Regions from separate parts of the Limosilactobacillus sp. C0001E2 genome, predicted to be linked through region 2. Evidence: predicted binding sites of a transcription regulator. Region 2 holds the regulator's gene; the other holds the start of a gene.
The links. The regulator Rex, encoded in region 2, represses fermentation and respiration genes when NADH is low (regulators of the CRP and FNR family bind a similar motif). The targets are predictions, from matches to a motif close to TTGTGAANTANTTCACAA.

Region 1: AC1EKL_RS05635 (iron-containing alcohol dehydrogenase) is a predicted target of Rex. The motif match lies at 3,813-3,830, and genes of this name have one in related genera.

Annotation. Positions count from the first base shown of each region.
Region 1 is NZ_JBWPXC010000004.1:91,586-100,849, reverse strand. It holds gene AC1EKL_RS05655 (two-component system regulatory protein YycI) at 1-508, shown strand, start outside; gene AC1EKL_RS05650 (MBL fold metallo-hydrolase) at 520-1,335, shown strand; gene AC1EKL_RS05645 (S1C family serine protease) at 1,451-2,710, shown strand; gene rlmH (23S rRNA (pseudouridine(1915)-N(3))-methyltransferase RlmH) at 3,248-3,727, shown strand; gene AC1EKL_RS05635 (iron-containing alcohol dehydrogenase) at 3,879-5,051, shown strand; gene AC1EKL_RS05630 (PTS sugar transporter subunit IIC) at 5,124-6,155, opposite strand; gene AC1EKL_RS05625 (D-2-hydroxyacid dehydrogenase) at 6,176-7,171, opposite strand; gene AC1EKL_RS05620 (aminotransferase class I/II-fold pyridoxal phosphate-dependent enzyme) at 7,185-8,366, opposite strand; gene AC1EKL_RS05615 (hypothetical protein) at 8,779-9,006, shown strand; partial or broken gene AC1EKL_RS05610 (ATP-dependent Clp protease ATP-binding subunit) at 9,083-9,264, shown strand, end outside.
Region 2 is NZ_JBWPXC010000003.1:79,216-88,479, forward strand. It holds gene AC1EKL_RS04115 (pyruvate carboxylase) at 1-3,021, shown strand, start outside; gene AC1EKL_RS04120 (biotin--[acetyl-CoA-carboxylase] ligase) at 3,099-3,857, shown strand; gene AC1EKL_RS04125 (ABC-F family ATP-binding cassette domain-containing protein) at 3,928-5,865, opposite strand; gene AC1EKL_RS04130 (redox-sensing transcriptional repressor Rex) at 6,043-6,690, shown strand; gene groES (co-chaperone GroES) at 6,893-7,177, shown strand; gene groL (chaperonin GroEL) at 7,220-8,854, shown strand; gene AC1EKL_RS04145 (APC family permease) at 9,009-9,264, shown strand, end outside.

The DNA.
Region 1 (9,264 bases), on a different contig from region 2:
ATTTCAAAAACCGATTAAAATTCATAATCAAGTTAACCAACAGCAACAACTGGATAAGATCGTGCATTCCAAACGAATTCTTCATGGTCAGGAATATACCTATTGTGCGCAGTTATCAAATAAACGGCAGGTTGTCTATACTCAAACCGTTCATGGTCAGCCGATCTTAGATAATGCAGGACAACTGCGGTTACATATCAATGATAGTAATGAAGTCACGGGATATACGCAGAATTATCTAAGTCATTTTACGACTTTGCGACCGCGTTCCCTAACGGTTTCACAGCAACAGGCGGTAACTTGGCTTTATCGGCATAACCAGATTGCTAATAATTCGCGAATCCGTTATGTTCTGTTTGGTTATGATAAGATTAAAAAGAATGGTAATCAGCTCGTATATGTTCCAATTTGGAATGTGAATGTGAAAAGCAAAACCGGTGATAATACCCAAAACTTACGGGTGAATGCCTTTAGTGGAACGCTTTTTAAAATGAATGGTGATAATTAGTAGAGAAAGGGATAGTTGTGGCAACAGCGGATAATTTACACTACAGTATTTTAGCCAGTGGTAGTAAGGGTAATTCTACATATGTTGAAACTGCCCACCACCGAATCTTAATTGATGCAGGATTAAGTGGTAAACAAATTGAAGCACGGATGGCAGCGATTAACCGCTCGTTGAAGGATGTTGAGGCCATTTTCGTTACGCACGAGCATAGTGACCATAGTCATGGTGTGGGAGTGTTAGCGCGTCGATATGGACTGGATATTTATGCTAATCGCGGTACTTGGCAAGCAATGGATAATAAAATTGGTAAAATTCCTTTGGACCAAAAGCATCTGATTGCACCAGGGACGATTAAGGACTTTGGTGATCTCCAGGTTGAAAGTTTTGCAGTTTCCCATGATGCAGCAGAACCACAGTTTTATCAGGTCCATCACGATAATAAAGCATTTTGCATTTTAACTGATACGGGGCATATTTCCGAACGAGTAGCTGGGACAATCCGTGATGCGGATGCTTATTTAATGGAATGCAACCATGATACGGAGATGCTAATAAACGGGACTAAGTACTCATGGCCGCTCAAACAACGAATTTTGGGTGATGAAGGTCACCTCTCGAATGAGGATGGTGCAGAAGCACTCACGAGCGTGATTGGCCGTCATACGAAAGAAGTTATTATTGGCCATCGCAGTTACGAAAATAACACTCGATCATTAGCACACTTAACAGTTGCCACGTTGTTAGAGCAACGCGATTTTGGGGTTGATCATGATTTTCAGCTCGACGATGCCGAACAAGATCACGCAAGTAAACTAATGACGTTATAATGAAAAATATTATAAAAATTTCAAAAATAATTCATATTTGGTTTCTATAATGAAAACTGAATAGGAGGACGTATCATGCAACAAAAAAAATAATAAATTTTGGATAAAAGTTGCTGTGGTTGGTTTAATTGCTGGTTTGATAGGTGGGGGATTATCATTAGGAATCGGTAATGTGGTTAGTGGTATTCGTGAGCGAATTGCCATGCGGACTCCCGCTGGGTCGAATAAAGCTGGTGGGACATCGGTTGCAAAAAATAAGGCGAACTTAAATAATGAATCGACGAAGGCATATAAGTCAGTTAAAGATTCAGTAGTGTCGGTAATTAATTTACAAAATCGGCAAAGCTCAAGTAGTATTTATAGTTTGTTTGGACAAAGTAGTGGTCAGAGCAGCTCTGGGAAACTGCAAACGGTTAGTGAAGGTTCTGGGGTCATCTACAAAAAGAGTGGTGGCTCAGCCTATATTGTGACTAACAACCATGTGGTATCCGGCTCAAATGCGCTCAAAGTGATCATGAGTAATGGTAAAGAAGTTTCTGCTAAGATTGTTGGGACAGATTCCACCACTGACTTAGCAGTTTTACGGATTAGTGCAGCGAATGTGAAAACTGTTGCTTCCTTTGGCAATTCTAATGACATTGCAGCAGGACAAGACGTGCTAGCAATTGGTTCCCCAATGGGCAGTGAATATGCAAATACGGTTACCAAAGGGATTATTTATGCAAAGAATCGGACAATTCGAGCGAAGTCTGGTGCTGCAGCAACTAGTGTTATTCAAACTGATGCAGCTATTAATTCAGGTAATTCTGGTGGTCCCCTTATCAATATGGCTGGCCAAGTGATCGGGATTAATTCCATGAAGTTAGCTTCTGATACTAACGGAAGCAACGTTGAAGGGATGGGCTTCTCCATTCCAAGTAACGAAGTTGTACGGATTATCAATCAACTAGTTAAAAACGGTAAAATCACTCGTCCTTCACTAGGCGTAGGATTGATTGACCTAAGTAGCGTTTCGCAAGATCAACAATCTTCAGTCTTAAAATTACCTTCTAGCGTTACTAAAGGGGCGGTCGTGATGACCATCACGGATAGTGGTGCCGCTAAAAACGCTGGTATTAAAAAATATGATGTCATTACGAAGATTGGGAATAAGTCAGTAACGGATGTTAGTTCATTACGAACCGCATTGTATAAGTATAAGGTCGGTCAATCAGCCAAAATCACATATTATCGAAATGGGAAGGCCCACACAGTTACTGTTAAGTTAACTGAAAACGATAGTTCAGCTAATAGTAGTAGTTCAGAATCGGATTCTTCCCAACAGGAAAGCGATCAAGATCAGCAAAGTCAAGATAATGATGATGCTGGATTCTAGAAAAACTGGTGCTTAGTAAGCACCAGTTTTTTTATCCTGTCAAGGACAGAACCTTGACGGTTAAGCAAAGAGAGATAGTTCGTTAATGATAGAATATTTGACATAAAAGTTTACTGGAATCATAGAATATGAATGAAAAACGAATGATTCGTCTAAAGATTGGTGATTAATAACAAACCGTGGAAAAGTTATCCACATAATTATCCACAGGCTGTTGATAGTTGTTATTTCAACGATTTTTCTTGTGTAAAAAGTTATCCACAGATTTTATCCACACTTGTTGATAAGTGGATTAAATTTAATCAAAATCGTCATAAACGTTGCTATATCAGGCACTAAGATTAAGGTGAGCGAACGATTGTTTTTGTTGCTAATGTGGATAACTTAAGTTATTAATTCGGGGTAGACCAAAGATAGAAGAACGAACTTCCCGAGTTATCCACGATCTTCTGTGGATAACTTGTGGAAAAATTGTTGAAAAGTTCTAGTTATTAACATGATGGTAAAATAGCAAGAAAAAAGTAAGGAATGAAGAATTTGAATATTAAAATTATTGGTGTGGGAAAAGTCAAAGAAAAGTATTTTAAAGATGGAATTGCTGAATATCAAAAACGCCTTGGGCGGTTTTGTAAATTTAAGATTGTTGAGGTTGCCGATGAACCGGCTCCTGAATCACTTAGCCAAAATGAAATGGTTGAGGTCATGGCGAAGGAGGGGGAGCGGATCCTCAGTAAGATTAAAGATCGGGAATACGTATTCGCGTTGGCGATTAAGGGAAAGGAACGTTCTTCAGAAGAATTTGCTAAGGAGATTAATCAGTTAACCACCTATGGGCATAGTGACCTTACTTTTGTGATTGGTGGGTCACTAGGTTTAAGTCCAGCCGTTTTGAAACGGGCAAATACGGAGATCTCATTTGGTCGGTTTACACTTCCCCATAAATTGATGCGGCTGGTGCTCACGGAACAAATCTATCGGGCATTTACGATTATTAACGGCTTACCATATCATAAATAATGTGATTGATTTTACAATCCTTCATGAATCGATAATCCATGGTTTTAATGAAACAGATTAATAAAAATGTTTAGTTTCTTGTAAATTGTGTTGATTTTCACAAACTTGGTATTACAATCAATACTGTAATTAACTTATTGGAGGCAATATCATGGAACGACAATTTGATTTCTTAATGCCAAGCGTAAACTTCTTTGGCCCTGGAGTAATCGCCAAGATTGGTGATCGGGCTAAGATGCTTGGTATGCATAAGGTCCTCGTAGTTACTGGTGGTCACATCGGTAAAATTGAAAATGGACCAGTTGATCAAACTGTTAACTCATTGAAGAAGGCGGGCGTTGAATACGGCATCTTCGATGGTGCAGAAGAAAATCCAAAGATTCGTGATATCAAGAAGGGGAAGCAAATCTATCTGGATGAAGGTTGTGACAGCATTATCACCGTTGGTGGTGGTTCTGCTCATGACTGTGGTAAGGGAATTGGAATTATTCTCACCAATGGTGACGATATTACTAAACTAGCCGGAATTGAAACGCTAGATAAGCCATTGCCACCATTGATGGCGGTAAACACGACTGCTGGTACCGGTTCTGAATTGACCCGGCACGCAGTAATTACCAATGAAGATACTCACCTAAAGTTTGTAGTTGTTTCATGGCGGAACATTCCATTGGTTTCATTTAATGACCCAATGCTCATGCTGGACATTCCACAAGCCACAACTGCCGCAACTGGTTTGGATGCCTACGTTCAAGCGGTTGAACCATTCGTTTCAGTTGACCACAATGATATTACTGATAGCCAATGTGAAAAGGCCATTCAAATTATTCAACAATACTTACCTGAAGCGGTTGCGAATGGTCACAATGTTGAAGCTCGGACCAAGATGGTCGAAGGGGAAATGCTTGCCGGAATGGCCTTCAATAACGCTAACTTGGGATATGTTCATGCAATGGCGCACCAATTGGGTGGCCAATATGATGCCCCTCATGGTGTCTGCTGTGCTTTGATGCTGCCAGTAGTTGAAGAATGGAACATCATTGCTTGTCCAGACCGGTTTGCTAAATTAGCCCAAATTATGGGTTATGACACAACTGGTATGACGACTATGGAAGCTGCCCACAAGTCAATTGATGGGATGCGTGAATTAGCTAAGTCAATTGGTATTCCTGATTCAATTAAGGCTATTGGCGCTAAGCCAGAAGACTTTGAATTAATGGCCAAGAATGCATTAAAGGATGGTAATGCATTCTCCAACCCACGGAAGGGAACTGTTGAAGAAGTTGTTAAGCTATTCCAAAAGGCTTACGACGGCATTTACTAAAATTAAAATACTTGATAACACACAAAAAGGTGATCGATTTTTCGATCACCTTTTTGTGTTTCACATGAAACATTATAGATTCAGTTTAAGATCAGTTGGCTGAACAAAAGTAGTGCGTTTAACAAAGATGAAATTCATGAGCCAAGCACAGATTACCGGAACGATTACAAACACCAGGATTACCCGTAGCAGGAGGAATGAACCGGTAGAATGCTGGTAGGCGGTCAGTGGACCGATTAATCCTGAAAAACCAAATCCAGCGGAGAATGGCGTACCGTTCATTTGGAAAATTGCTGCGAATAAACCAGAAATACCTGAAGCAATAATTACCGGGATGAATAGTTTTGGTTTTTCGAGCATGTTGGCCATTTGAATCTTGGGTGAACCTAAGAAGTGCGCCAGGGTTCCACCAATCGGGTTCACAGTTGCTCCCATCCATGCCAAAGTAAAGGAACAGGCAACGATTCCAGCATTTGCGGCCCCAGAGCCAATACCGGAAAGCGAGATTGCCATTGCGATGGCAACGGAGGAAATCGGGGAGACAATCAGAACCCCAAATAACATTCCGAGGACAATCCCCATTAATAGTGGTGACATATTAGTGGCGGCTTGGACCACCTGCCCAATTGCGTTTTGAATTGCAACCATTATGGGCATGGTCAGCAGACTAATTCCACCAGCAATCAGTAACACTAATAGTGACTCTAAAATCATTTTGAACTGACCAAGAAATTGATCTAAAAGGATTACCACAATGGAGGCAATAAAGGTTGTTAACATAATATTCAAAATAATTCCAGAACCGCTAATGATAAAAGCGGTCTTGTGGGGAACCGCGTTACCGGCAGCCACGAAGGTTGCCAGTGCCATCGAACCGACTTGTAAAGTGGTGAATTTTAAGATCATTCCTACCGCAAAGGCGGCAATGAAGGGAAAGGCGGCTTGCGCGAGATTAATCATATGGGTAATCCCGGTGGTAACCGAGTTCACTGGACAAAATTGTAGTAATTGAGAGAGCAATGCACTCGGAATTAGCGCAATGACGATGGCGATGGCATTTCCGTTAAGCGTGGCCATCGTTAATTCTTTGAGCTTGGCTTTCATAATTGTAATTTCTCCTTATCTTAATTGAATTCGTGAGGTGATGATTGACCATCAAGGATGGTTAAGACATCCGTTAAGGCAATTTCAACCATATTTTGTACTGCAATGTTGGTGAAAAAGGCAATGTGTGGGGTCAGAATAACATTGTCCATCGCGTGGAGTTCTTTGACTAATGGGACAGCATCTAAACCGTCCTCACGATGATCTTGATTAAAAATGTGTTCTTCGCCTTCGACCGTATCGAGAGCGGCTGCAGCAATCTCGTGATCTTTAAGCGCGGTGACGAGGTCCTTGGTGACGACAACAGGTCCACGGCTAGCGTTGACTAGTCCGGCAGTGGGTTTCATTAACTTGAAATCATCAAGCGTTAGCAGACCCTTGGAAGTATCGTTTAAGTCGACGTGCAATGAGACAACGTCAGATTGCTGCAGAAGTTCCTCTTTTGAAACGTATTCGACAATCCCATCCATTTCTTTTCGTGGCTTGACATCATAGCCGAGCACTCGTGCATCTAATGCCTTCAGTAATTTAGCTAGGGTGCCACCAATTCGACCAACTCCAATGATCCCAATGGTTGCGGAATGAATCTCAGTGGCTTGCAGGCCAGCCCACCGGTAATCATTTTGAGCAACCCGGTGGTCAAATGCGTATGATTTACGCAAAAGACGGAAGCTTTGCATTAAAGCATGCTCTGCAACACTACGTGGTGAATATGCTGGGACGTTAGTTACCTTTAGACCGTTTTCATGTGCTAATGGAACGTTGATGGTATCAACACCGGCCGTTCGGGTACTAATTTGTTTAAGGCCGTTAGCTTTTAAAGCAGCATAGGCATTGTCAGGAACTTTGGCGTGTTGTTGGATGACTAACCCATCCATTCCCTTAGTCATCGCGATTGCTTCATCGTCGATAAATGGCTTAGGGGTAGTTACAACATCGATCTGGTGTTGTTCCGCAAACTCGTTGATCGCTTTTTGTTCATCAGGGCGGACACTAGTCATTAAAATTTTTGTCATAATTGAATTCCTCCTAGTTATTTAACATAGTTTTGATCCGGTCGACAGCTAATTTCAGGTTGTCCATGCTGGTAGCGTAGCTCATTCTTAAGTAACCTTCACCGCCATCACCGAAATATGATCCAGGAATAACGGCAACTTTACCTTCTTGAGCTAATTTAGTAGCAAAGGCTTCATCGTCAGTACCATATTTGGTCGGTAATTTAGCGAAAACGTAGAAGGCACCATTTGGAGTTGCAACACCGAAGCCAAGATCCTGCAATGCGGCTACTAAGAAGTCGCGCCGTTTTTCGTAGGCTGCTTTCATATCAAGGGTTGCTTGATGCCCTGCTTCGCTATCGAAGATTGGAACGGCAGCGGCCATTGCTGGATCAGAAGGGGAGGTAATCATGATTGAGTGAACCATCCCTAATCGTTTCATCAATTCTGCTGGGGCTGCCATGAAACCAATCCGGTAACCAGTCATGGCTCCAGACTTAGAGGCACCATTGAGGACGATGGTTTGTCCAGGAAGAAATTTTGCAATGGAGGTGTGTTGACCACCATAAATTAGTTCAGAGTAGATTTCATCAGCAATCACAACCAGGTTCGTATCTGCTAAGACGTCTGCAAGAGCTTTTAGTTGGTCGGCTGAATAAGTAACTCCGGTTGGGTTTGATGGGTAGTTTAAAACAATTGCTTTAACATTTTCGTGCTGGTCTAAGGTGGTTTGTAATGCTTCCGGTGATAGTACGAAGTTGTTATTGCTGGTGTCAAGATTAATTGCTTCACCACCAAGAAGGTTAACGACAGCTTCGTACAGTGGGAAGGTTGGTGTTGGAATTAAGACTTGATCACCAGGTTTGATAATGGCAAAAAGTGCGGCGTAGATAGCTTCGGTTGCGCCAATCGTGACTGCAATTTCAGTTGTGGCATCATAATCGAGATCATAATGTTTCTTTAGATAGTTTGCAATTGCTTCACGTAAAGCCGGGGTTCCTGAACCTGCTGAATAGTGCGAGTCATTATCTTTGATACTCTTAATTGCAGCCTGTTTAGCAACTTCTGGAACATTGAAGTCCGGTTCACCAAGGGTTAATTTCACGATCCCGGGAATTTGACTGGCTTGATTATCAAACACTCGGATGGGCGTTGGTTGAACTCTAGAGAGGTTGGGATTGAATTGTTGACTAAGACTAGCTTTCATTTTTGGCATTGAAAAGTTCCTCCTTTAAATAAAAAACCCGGGAATTGCAATTTCTGCAACACCCGGGAGCGCTCGTTTCTTAAATGGTAGTATGCCAAATTAAGGTTGGTCGGCTTCCGGATGTATGAATCCTAGAAGCCATCACAAAAGGTTACTGACTCTAGGAGATGGAGTTCCAGAACCAGTAGCTAAACGCATTATTCAATTGAGAATAATTTAATGCAGTCATTTGTGTTACCTCATTTAATTTGATTAAGTACATTCTAATTGAAATCTAATGAATGTCAACATAAAATTTAAAATTCACAGGAAAGTATCATAAAAAAATATAAATTTATTCCACTTTTTTGTCATATTACACTTGTGGTATATCACAAATATGGTATAATAAAAACATAAAGTGTGAAGGAAGTGAGCAGTAATGCGGATTGATATTAAGAGCTATCTTAATGAAAATCACCTGACGATTTATCAGGTTGCAAAGACTTCCGGATACGGCTACACAACCTTACATAAGTCGTTTAACAAACAGCAGTCAAAAGCCACGTCATTGAACTTACGAGATCTGGATGCAATTGCGCGTGCGCAACATCGGCAGATGTGGCAAGTTTTACGCGATTTAGAAGAACACTATTTATTGGACGACTAATTCGGGTTAGCTGTATGATGAAGTTGATTCGGATGTAATTTAAAAAAGCAATTAAACAAATAGGGAGGAAAGTATTATGGCACAAAACCCAAGAGACCCATTTGACAACGACATGAATGACATTTTTAACCAATTAATGGGAGGGATGAACGGCTTTAATTCAGATAACCGTCGTTACTTGATTAACGGCCGTGAAGTTACTCCTGAAGAATTTGCTCAATATCGCCAAACTGGCCAATTGCCTGGTGGAGCTCCACA
Region 2 (9,264 bases):
ATGCAGGAGATGGCTGATTTTGCGCATACCCATGGTTACCCAATCATGATCAAAGCAGCGATGGGTGGCGGTGGCCGTGGTATGCGGATTGTTAAGGATGATGAAGACCTAAAGACGGCGTACAATCGAGCACGCAGTGAAGCTAAGGCGTCATTTGGTGATGATGAACTTTATGTTGAAAAATACTTGGAAAATCCTAAGCACATTGAAGTACAAATTTTGGCCGATGAACATGGTCATGTGATGCATCTCTTTGAACGGGATTGTTCAGTTCAGCGGCGGAATCAAAAGGTAATTGAATTTGCGCCTAGTTTGGCGTTGGATAACCAGCGGCGTAAAGAAATTTGCGATGCTGCGGTTCGCTTAATGAAGGGTGTTCACTATCAAAATGCCGGGACCGTAGAATTCCTGGTTACTAAGGATAACTTTTACTTCATTGAAGTTAACCCACGAATTCAGGTTGAACACACCGTCACTGAATTAATCACGGGGGTTGATATTGTTCGTTCCCAAATTCGTATCGCGGCTGGTACAGATCTTCATCAAGATCTGCATTTACCAGCACAGGATGAGTTAACGATGAACGGCTATGCGATCCAATGTCGGGTTACTACTGAAGATCCAGAAAATAATTTCATGCCAGATACAGGACGGATCTTAACTTACCGTTCTCCAGGTGGTAATGGAGTGCGGCTCGATGGTGGGAACACCTATGCTGGTGCTGTTGTAACGCCATACTTTGATTCACTGTTGGTTAAAGCATGTGTTCATGCCCGAACTTTCCATAACACCGTAGAAAAGATGATCCGGGTTCTGAATGAATTTCAGATTCGTGGGGTCAAGACGAACATTCCATTTATGTTGAATGTGTTGAAGAACCCGGTCTTCCAAAAGGGAGAAGCCCACACCGCATTTATTGATCAAACACCATCGTTATTTAAATTCGATCATCAGCCAGATACCCAACAGCAATTACTTAATTATGTTGGTGATGTTACGGTCAATGGATTTAATGGTGTTCAACGGCAAAAGCAGGTTCATGCAGCCAACGTTAAGTTACATGGACTTGACCTTAATGATGATAGTTTGTTGCCAATCGTGAATGCCAAAACGATTCTTGATCGTGACGGGGCAGCTGCTGCCATGGAATGGGTTAAAAACCAAAAGTTGGTATTGTTAACTGATACCTCAATGCGGGATGCTCATCAAAGCCTCTTTGCTACCAGAATGCGAACCCATGATATGCTGCCGGTGGCGGACGTGTACGACCGGGCATTGCCAAACGTCTTTTCTGCAGAAACTTGGGGCGGAGCAACTTTTGATGTTGCCTACCGGTTCCTTGGGGAAGATCCTTGGAAACGGCTAAAGATGCTGCGTCAACGAATGCCACATACAATGTTGCAAATGCTTTTGCGGGGGTCCAATGCGGTTGGCTATAAGAACTACCCGGACAATGTTTTAAAGAAATTCATCGATCGCAGTGCGCAAGATGGCGTCGATGTCTTCAGAATCTTTGATAGTTTGAACTGGGTTGAGCAAATGCAAAAGAGTATTGACTATGTTCGGCAGACCGGTAAGATTGCTGAAGGTACCATGTGTTACACGGGCGATTTATTAAGCCCTCATGAAACGAAGTATACGCTGGATTACTATAAGCAATTAGCGGGCCAGTTGGTTGATGCGGGTGCCCAAATCTTGGGCATCAAAGACATGGCAGGTTTGCTCAAGCCAGATGCAGCTTACGAGTTAGTTGGCGAACTAAAGGCTAAGTATGATGTACCAGTTCATTTGCACACGCACGATACAACTGGGAATGGGGTTGCTACTTATGATCAAGCTACCCGGGCCGGTGTTGATGTGGTTGATGTTGCAATGAGTGCCCTGTCAAGTACTACGAGTCAGCCAAGTATGAGTAGTTTTTACTACAGCTTGGAAGGAAATGATCGGCAACCCGAATTGAATATTGATCATGTTGAAAAGATTAACCAATATTGGGCTGGAATCCGGCCACTGTATAAGGACTTTGCCAACGGGATTGATGCGCCACTACCAGATATTTATGAAACTGAAATGCCGGGTGGACAATATTCCAACCTGCAACAGCAAGCTAAATCACTTGGAATTGACGACTTTGAACAGGTTAAGCGAATGTACCGGGTAGTTAACCAGCTCCTTGGGGATATCGTTAAAGTGACCCCAAGTTCCAAGGTGGTTGGTGATCTCGCTATTTTCATGATTCAAAATAATTTGACGGCCGACAATATTCTGGAACGGGGTGCGACCCTTGACTTTCCGGAATCGGTAGTGAACTTCTTTGCTGGTGATTTAGGTCAACCTTATGGGGGCTTCCCAAAGGAATTACAAAAGGTTGTCTTAAAGGGGCAAACAGCAATTACGGTGCGTCCGGGGAGTTTAGCAAAGCCAGTTGACTTTACTAAGGAATCTGCTGATTTAGCCCAGAAAATTGGTCGGCAGCCGAGTGAAGAAGAGGTATTATCATACGTTCTTTATCCGGATGTCTTTATGGATTACTTCAAGCGACACCAGCAGTATGGAAAGATCAGTGTATTAGATACGAATACGTTCTATCAAGGGATGCGTCCGGGCGAAACGGTTCACGTACACTTAGCACCGGGGAAGACTGAAATCCTTCGCTTAGACTCCATTTCAGATGTCGATGTTGATGGTAACCGGCACCTCTTCTTTGCAGTTGATGGTGAGCAGGTTGAATTGCCAGTTGAAGATCAAACACATGCGGATGCCAAAGTTAAGGTTCCAAAGGCAGATCCGAGTGATCCAGGACAGATTGGGATGCCGTTAAACGGAACTGTGGTCGAAATCCTCGTTAAGGAAGGCGATCATGTTCAAAAAGGTGATTCATTGATTGTGACTGAGGCAATGAAGATGGAAACCACGATCAAGGCATCGTTTAGTGGTCGAGTGGCCAAAATTTATGCTAGTGAAGGGGCAGTCATGGATAGTCAAGACTTGCTAATTCAACTTACCCCAGACGAAAAATAGTTTTTAAACAATAAACTCCATTGCTCTTTCGAAGGGAGGCATGGGGTTTTATTTTTTATAACAATAAGGAGGGAAAAATGAAACTCGCAGAAGAAGTAATTAAGCAGTTTTTGGGAGATGATTTCCCGGGAAATGTTTACGTTAAAGACCAAGTTGACTCGACGCAAAACGTTGCCAAACGTCTTGAGGACCATCGTCCAGCAGCAATTTTGGCAGAAACACAGACGACTGGTTATGGAAAGGGCAAGCGGTCATTTTATTCACCACAAAACTCTGGATTGTATTTAAGTGTTTTATTACCACAAATTCCCACTGATGAATTACTGCATGCTGGTCTATTTACAACGGGCTTAGCGGTAGCGATTACTCAGGTATTAGAAAAGTTTTACCCGACGAAAAGGTTTATGGTGAAATGGGTTAATGATATTTTACTGAACAAGAAAAAAGTGGCAGGAATCTTGGTGGAATCAATTCTGGAAGGCCATTCAGCCAAATGGATTGTGGGGTTGGGAATTAACTTAACGACGACTAATTTTCCGACACAGCTCCAAGCAAAAGCTGGCAGTATTGCGCAGCAGGAAGTAGATCGAAACAGATTGGCGGCTGACATAATCAAGGCAGTTTGGCAAGCTAAGTTGACCTACCAAACCAAACAATTTATTGATGAGTATCAGCAACGTTTGATTTTAATGAACCGAGAGGTTACATTACAATTAACGGATGGTACAGTTACAGGAATTGTTAAGGGAATTGCTAAAGATGGCGAATTGATTGTTCAGCAACCATCTGGAACGAAAGTTATTAGTGCGGGTGAAGTAGTGAAGGTTAATTATTAATTTAATTTGGTATGGAAAAAACGGCTCAGAGGCGCTTTCAGCACTCTGGGCCGTTTCTTTAGATGGATAATTATTGATTAAATTCTTCGAGTTGTTCAGCTGCACTTGTCCAATTTTCCTCAGCTTGATCCAATTCAGCCTGACATTGATCAAGCTCTTTTTGCAAATCACTTAGCTTTGCAATATCGGTGGCAATTTCAGGATCACTCATTTGTTGCTCGATTTGATCGTGCTGCGCTTGCAGTTGATCCAACGTGGTTTCCCATTTTGAAACCTCCCGTTCCAATTTACGACGGGCACGTTGTTCTTGCTTGCTAGCTTGGTAGTTTTGTTGACTCGTAGATTTTGAGGAATGCTTTTTATTTGCAGCTTTTTTGGGGACGTTCACTGGGTCTACCAATTTTGCTGTTTGTTCAAGAAAACTATCGTAATTTCCTGAGTAATGTTGAATTCCCGTTGCGGACATATCTAAAATGTCAGTTGCTACTTGGTTTAAAAAGTAACGATCATGAGATACGAAGAGAACGGTTCCCGAAAATTCGTTAATGGCAGTTTCAAGAACTTCCCGACTGTCGATATCTAAGTGGTTGGTTGGTTCATCGAGAATTAAGAAGTTAATTGGCTGAAATGAGAGTTTGGTTAACTCTAACCGAGCCTTCTGCCCACCACTTAACTCATGAACGGTTTTAAAAACATCATCGCCAACAAACAAGAAGCTTCCTAACAGGGAACGGATTTCCGTTTCTGGAACTTCTGGGTGATCATCCCAGACTTCATCTAATACTGTTTTATTAGGATGTAGTTGTTGTTGCTCTTGGTCGTAGTAACCAATATCAAGGTTAGCGCCTAGTTTAATAGTGCCGCTAATTGCTGGGAGTTTGTGCAAAATAGTTTTCAGAAGGGTGGATTTACCAATTCCGTTGGGTCCAATAATACCGATCCGTTGTTTCCGTCGTTCTTGAAAGCTTAATGGACCAGCGAGAACATGCTCTTGATAGCCAACTTTAAGTTCTTGAACGTCTAAGACTTCGTTCCCACTGTCCTTAGCAGAGTGAAACGCAAAGTGGATTGAACGGTCATCAACTGTTGGTCGTTCTAGTCGTTCCATTTTATCTAATTGTTTTTGTCGCGCTTGAGCACGTTTAGTGGTGGAAGCGCGCACGAGATTTTTATTAACAAAGTCTTCCAGTTTTGCAATTTCTTTTTGTTGCTGATCATAGTGTTTTTGTTCAGCTTGGATGCGGGCCGTCTTTTCTTTGGTAAATTGTGAATAGTTACCAGAATAACGAGTTAGAGTTTGATTTTCTAAATCGTAGACTTGGTTAACCACGCGATCGAGAAAGTAACGGTCGTGCGAAACTACCAGCACAGAACCAGCATAGCCGCGGAGGTAGTCTTCTAACCAGCTCAAAACATTCATATCTAAATGGTTCGTTGGTTCATCTAAGATTAACAGGTCAGGTGCTTGTAAAAGAATCTTGGCAAGGGCCAGCTTAGTTTTTTGCCCTCCGGAGAGTGAGTTGATGGGTAGATCATACATCGAGGAATCAAAACCAAACCCGGTTAGCACACCCCGCATTTTAGATGCATATTCAAAGCCACCACGCTCCTTAAAGGTGGTTTGGAGGTCGTCATATTGCTGGATAACGTGCTGGTATTGATCAGTAGTACTATCCAATGTCGCTAATTGTTCCTCCAGTTGGTGAATTTCAGCCTCCATTTTATGTAATGGCGTGAAAACCGAATCTAATTCAGCCCAAATTGTGTTTTGTGAATCTAATCCCTGGTCTTGAGCTAAGTATCCAATGGTAAGGTGATGGGCTTTTGAAATTGTTCCTTCATCTGGCTCTGTAATGCCGGCAATCATTTTCAGCAGGGTTGTTTTACCGGCACCGTTTCTACCCACGAGGGCAGTTCGACTATGCTCGTTAATTTGCATATTGACATTGTGAAATAAAACGTCAGCACCGAAGCGACGTTCGACATGGTTTGCTTGGAGTAATATCATTCAGTAACCGCGTTTAATTTCAGTATTAATAGTATTCTAAAACGATTTTAGCATAAAAAAGCAGTAACTACTAAATGGATCTTTTCTTGCAAAAAGGTTCACAAAGTTAGAATAAGTTGCTAGAATATCAAGTAGGTTAATTCACAAACGTTTTAAATTGAATGGAGGAATTTGGTTATGCCAACGCGTAAAATCCCGCGGGCAACAGCCAAGCGTTTACCAGTATACTATCGGTATCTAAATGCTTTGCTAAATGCTAATAAACGTCGAGTATCATCAACGGAACTTTCAGAGGCGGTTCAAGTTGACTCGGCAACTATCCGGCGTGATTTCTCATACTTTGGTGAGTTGGGAAAACGTGGATATGGGTATGATGTTGAGAGTCTTATTAAGTTTTTTAAGGGAATTTTGAACCAGGATAAGCTCACAAGTGTAGCGTTAGTTGGGGTCGGTAGTTTAGGAAGTGCTTTAATGAACTACAACTTCCACCAAAGCACTAATCTGCGGATAAGTGCTGCTTTTGACCCTAAGCCAGCCTTAGCCAACACCATCAAGAGCGGTATTCCAGTTTACCCAGCTAACGAACTAAAAAAACAGATTAAGGAACAACAGATTGATGTGGTGATTTTGACGGTTCCGGCATCCCAAGCACAATCAGTCACGGACGATTTAGTTGAAGTGGGTGTTCACGGAATTTTAAACTTTTCGCCAGTTCGTTTGTCAGTGCCGGATAATGTGCAAGTTCAAAATATTGACTTGACAAACGAACTCCAAACATTAATTTACTTTATTGAAAGTAATCATCTTAATGGACAAGACGAATAAAACAAGAATTGCCGGGCGTTGCCCGGCTTTTTTGCTAATTTAAGTTGAATTAGTCAAAAAAGGTCAAACTTTTTAGTTGTAATTAGGCAAGATGATGTTATACTAAGAAATGTGGTTATCACTTAAGACGTTTAAGTGCTAACACTCACTACTAAATAGTGCTAAATGATTACAGAAATTAATGATATTTGGAGGGGTTAACGTGTTAAAGCCATTAGGAGATCGCGTGGTTATGAAGGCCGCAGAGGAAAAAGAAGAAACTGTTGGAGGGATTGTTTTAGCTTCCAACGCTAAGGATAAGCCAACTACTGGTGAAGTTATCGCTGTTGGCGATGGTCGAGTTCTTGATAATGGGACCAAGGTGCCAGTTAGTGTTAAGGTTGGCGAAACAGTCCTCTTTGATAAGTACGCTGGTAATGAAGTTGAATACCAAGGCGATAAGTACTTAGTTGTTCATGACAAGGACTTAGTTGCGGTTGTTGATTAATTCATTAACAAATTAACTTTTCTTACAATGAGGTGAAAATTTATGGCAAAAGATTTGAAATTTGGTGAAGATGCACGTAAGTCAATGATGGCTGGTGTTGACAAGCTTGCGGATACAGTTAAGACGACAATTGGCCCTAAGGGACGGAACGTGGTTTTGGAACAAAGTTATGGTTCACCAACAATCACTAATGATGGGGTTACGATTGCCAAGAGTATTGACTTAGACAACCACTTTGAAAATATGGGAGCTAAGTTAGTGGCTGAAGTTGCTTCCAAGACGAATGATATTGCTGGTGATGGGACCACGACTGCTACTGTCCTTACCCAAGCCATTGTTAACGAAGGAATGAAGAACGTTACAGCTGGTGCTAATCCAGTTGGTGTTCGGCGCGGGATTGAAAAGGCGACTAAAGCTGCTGTAGCAGCATTACACAAGATGAGCCATGATGTTAAGACCAAGGATGACATTGCACAAATCGCTTCAATTTCAGCTGCTAACCCTGAAGTTGGTAAGTTGATTGCTGACGCCATGGAAAAGGTTGGTCATGATGGTGTCATTACAATTGAAGATTCCCGTGGTGTTGAAACTAGTGTGGACGTGGTTGAAGGGATGAGCTTTGATCGTGGTTACATGTCTCAATACATGGTTACCGATAATGACAAGATGGAAGCAGACCTTGATAACCCATACATCTTGATTACAGATAAGAAGATTAGCAACATTCAAGACATTCTTCCATTATTACAATCAGTTGTCCAAGAAGGTCGTTCCCTCTTGATCATTGCTGATGATATTACCGGTGAAGCATTACCAACCCTTGTTTTGAACAAGATTCGGGGAACCTTTAACGTATGTGCTGTTAAGGCGCCTGGTTTTGGTGACCGGCGGAAGTCTCAATTACAAGATATTGCGATTTTGACTGGTGGAACAGTTATTTCCGATGATCTTGGGATGCAATTAAAGGACGTTACTGTTGATCAATTAGGTCAAGCTAACAAGGTTACGGTTACAAAGGATGCTACCACCATTGTTGACGGTAGTGGTGACAAGAATGCCATTGCTGAACGGGTGGACCAAATTAAGCAAGCAATTGCTAAATCAACTTCTGACTTTGATAAGGAAAAGCTTCAAGAACGTTTGGCTAAGCTTTCCGGTGGTGTTGCTGTTGTTAAGGTAGGTGCCGCTACTGAAACCGAACTTAAGGAAAAGAAGTACCGTATTGAAGATGCTTTGAACGCGACGCGGGCTGCTGTCCAAGAAGGATTTGTTCCAGGTGGTGGAACAGCCTTGGTAAACGTTATTCCTGATATTGAAGCAATTGAAAAAGATGTTTCTGGCGATGAAGCAACGGGTGTTAACATTGTAAAGAACGCGCTAGAAGCTCCAGTTCGTCAAATTGCTGAAAATGCTGGTGTTGAAGGTTCTGTAATTGTCAACAAATTGAAGAACGAAAAGCCAGGTGTTGGTTACAACGCTGCTAATGGCACATTCGAAGATATGATTGATGCCGGAATTGTTGACCCAACCAAGGTTACCCGTTCTGCTTTGCAAAACGCAACTTCAGTTTCCGCATTATTATTGACGACAGAAGCAGTTGTTGCCGATAAGCCAGAACCAAAGGATGCAGCTCCAGCTGCCCCACAACCAGGTGCTGGCATGGGCGGCATGATGTAATTTAATATGGTGAGTTCAATCTCGTGTGGTGTTGAGTGCTGGAAGCGGTGCTTAACACCACTTTTTTATTATTAATTTTACAAAAATGGTAGCAATTCACGAAGCGAGTGGAGTAGAATAGCCATTGATTTATTACATTTGAGGAGAATAATTTATGTGGCGTTATTTGAAACGGGTGTTAATTGGAAAACCCTTGAAAACCCTTGATGAAGGGAAAACACACCTATCAAAGTTTAAAGCATTAGCAATGCTTTCTTCTGATGCAATTTCGTCAGTTGCTTATGGACCAGAGCAGATTGTAACGGTTCTGGTAACTTTGTCCGCGATGGCAATGTGGTACTCGATTCCGATTGCGGTGATTGTGTTGGTCCTATTATTAGCAATTACGCTATCTTACCAACAGATTATTC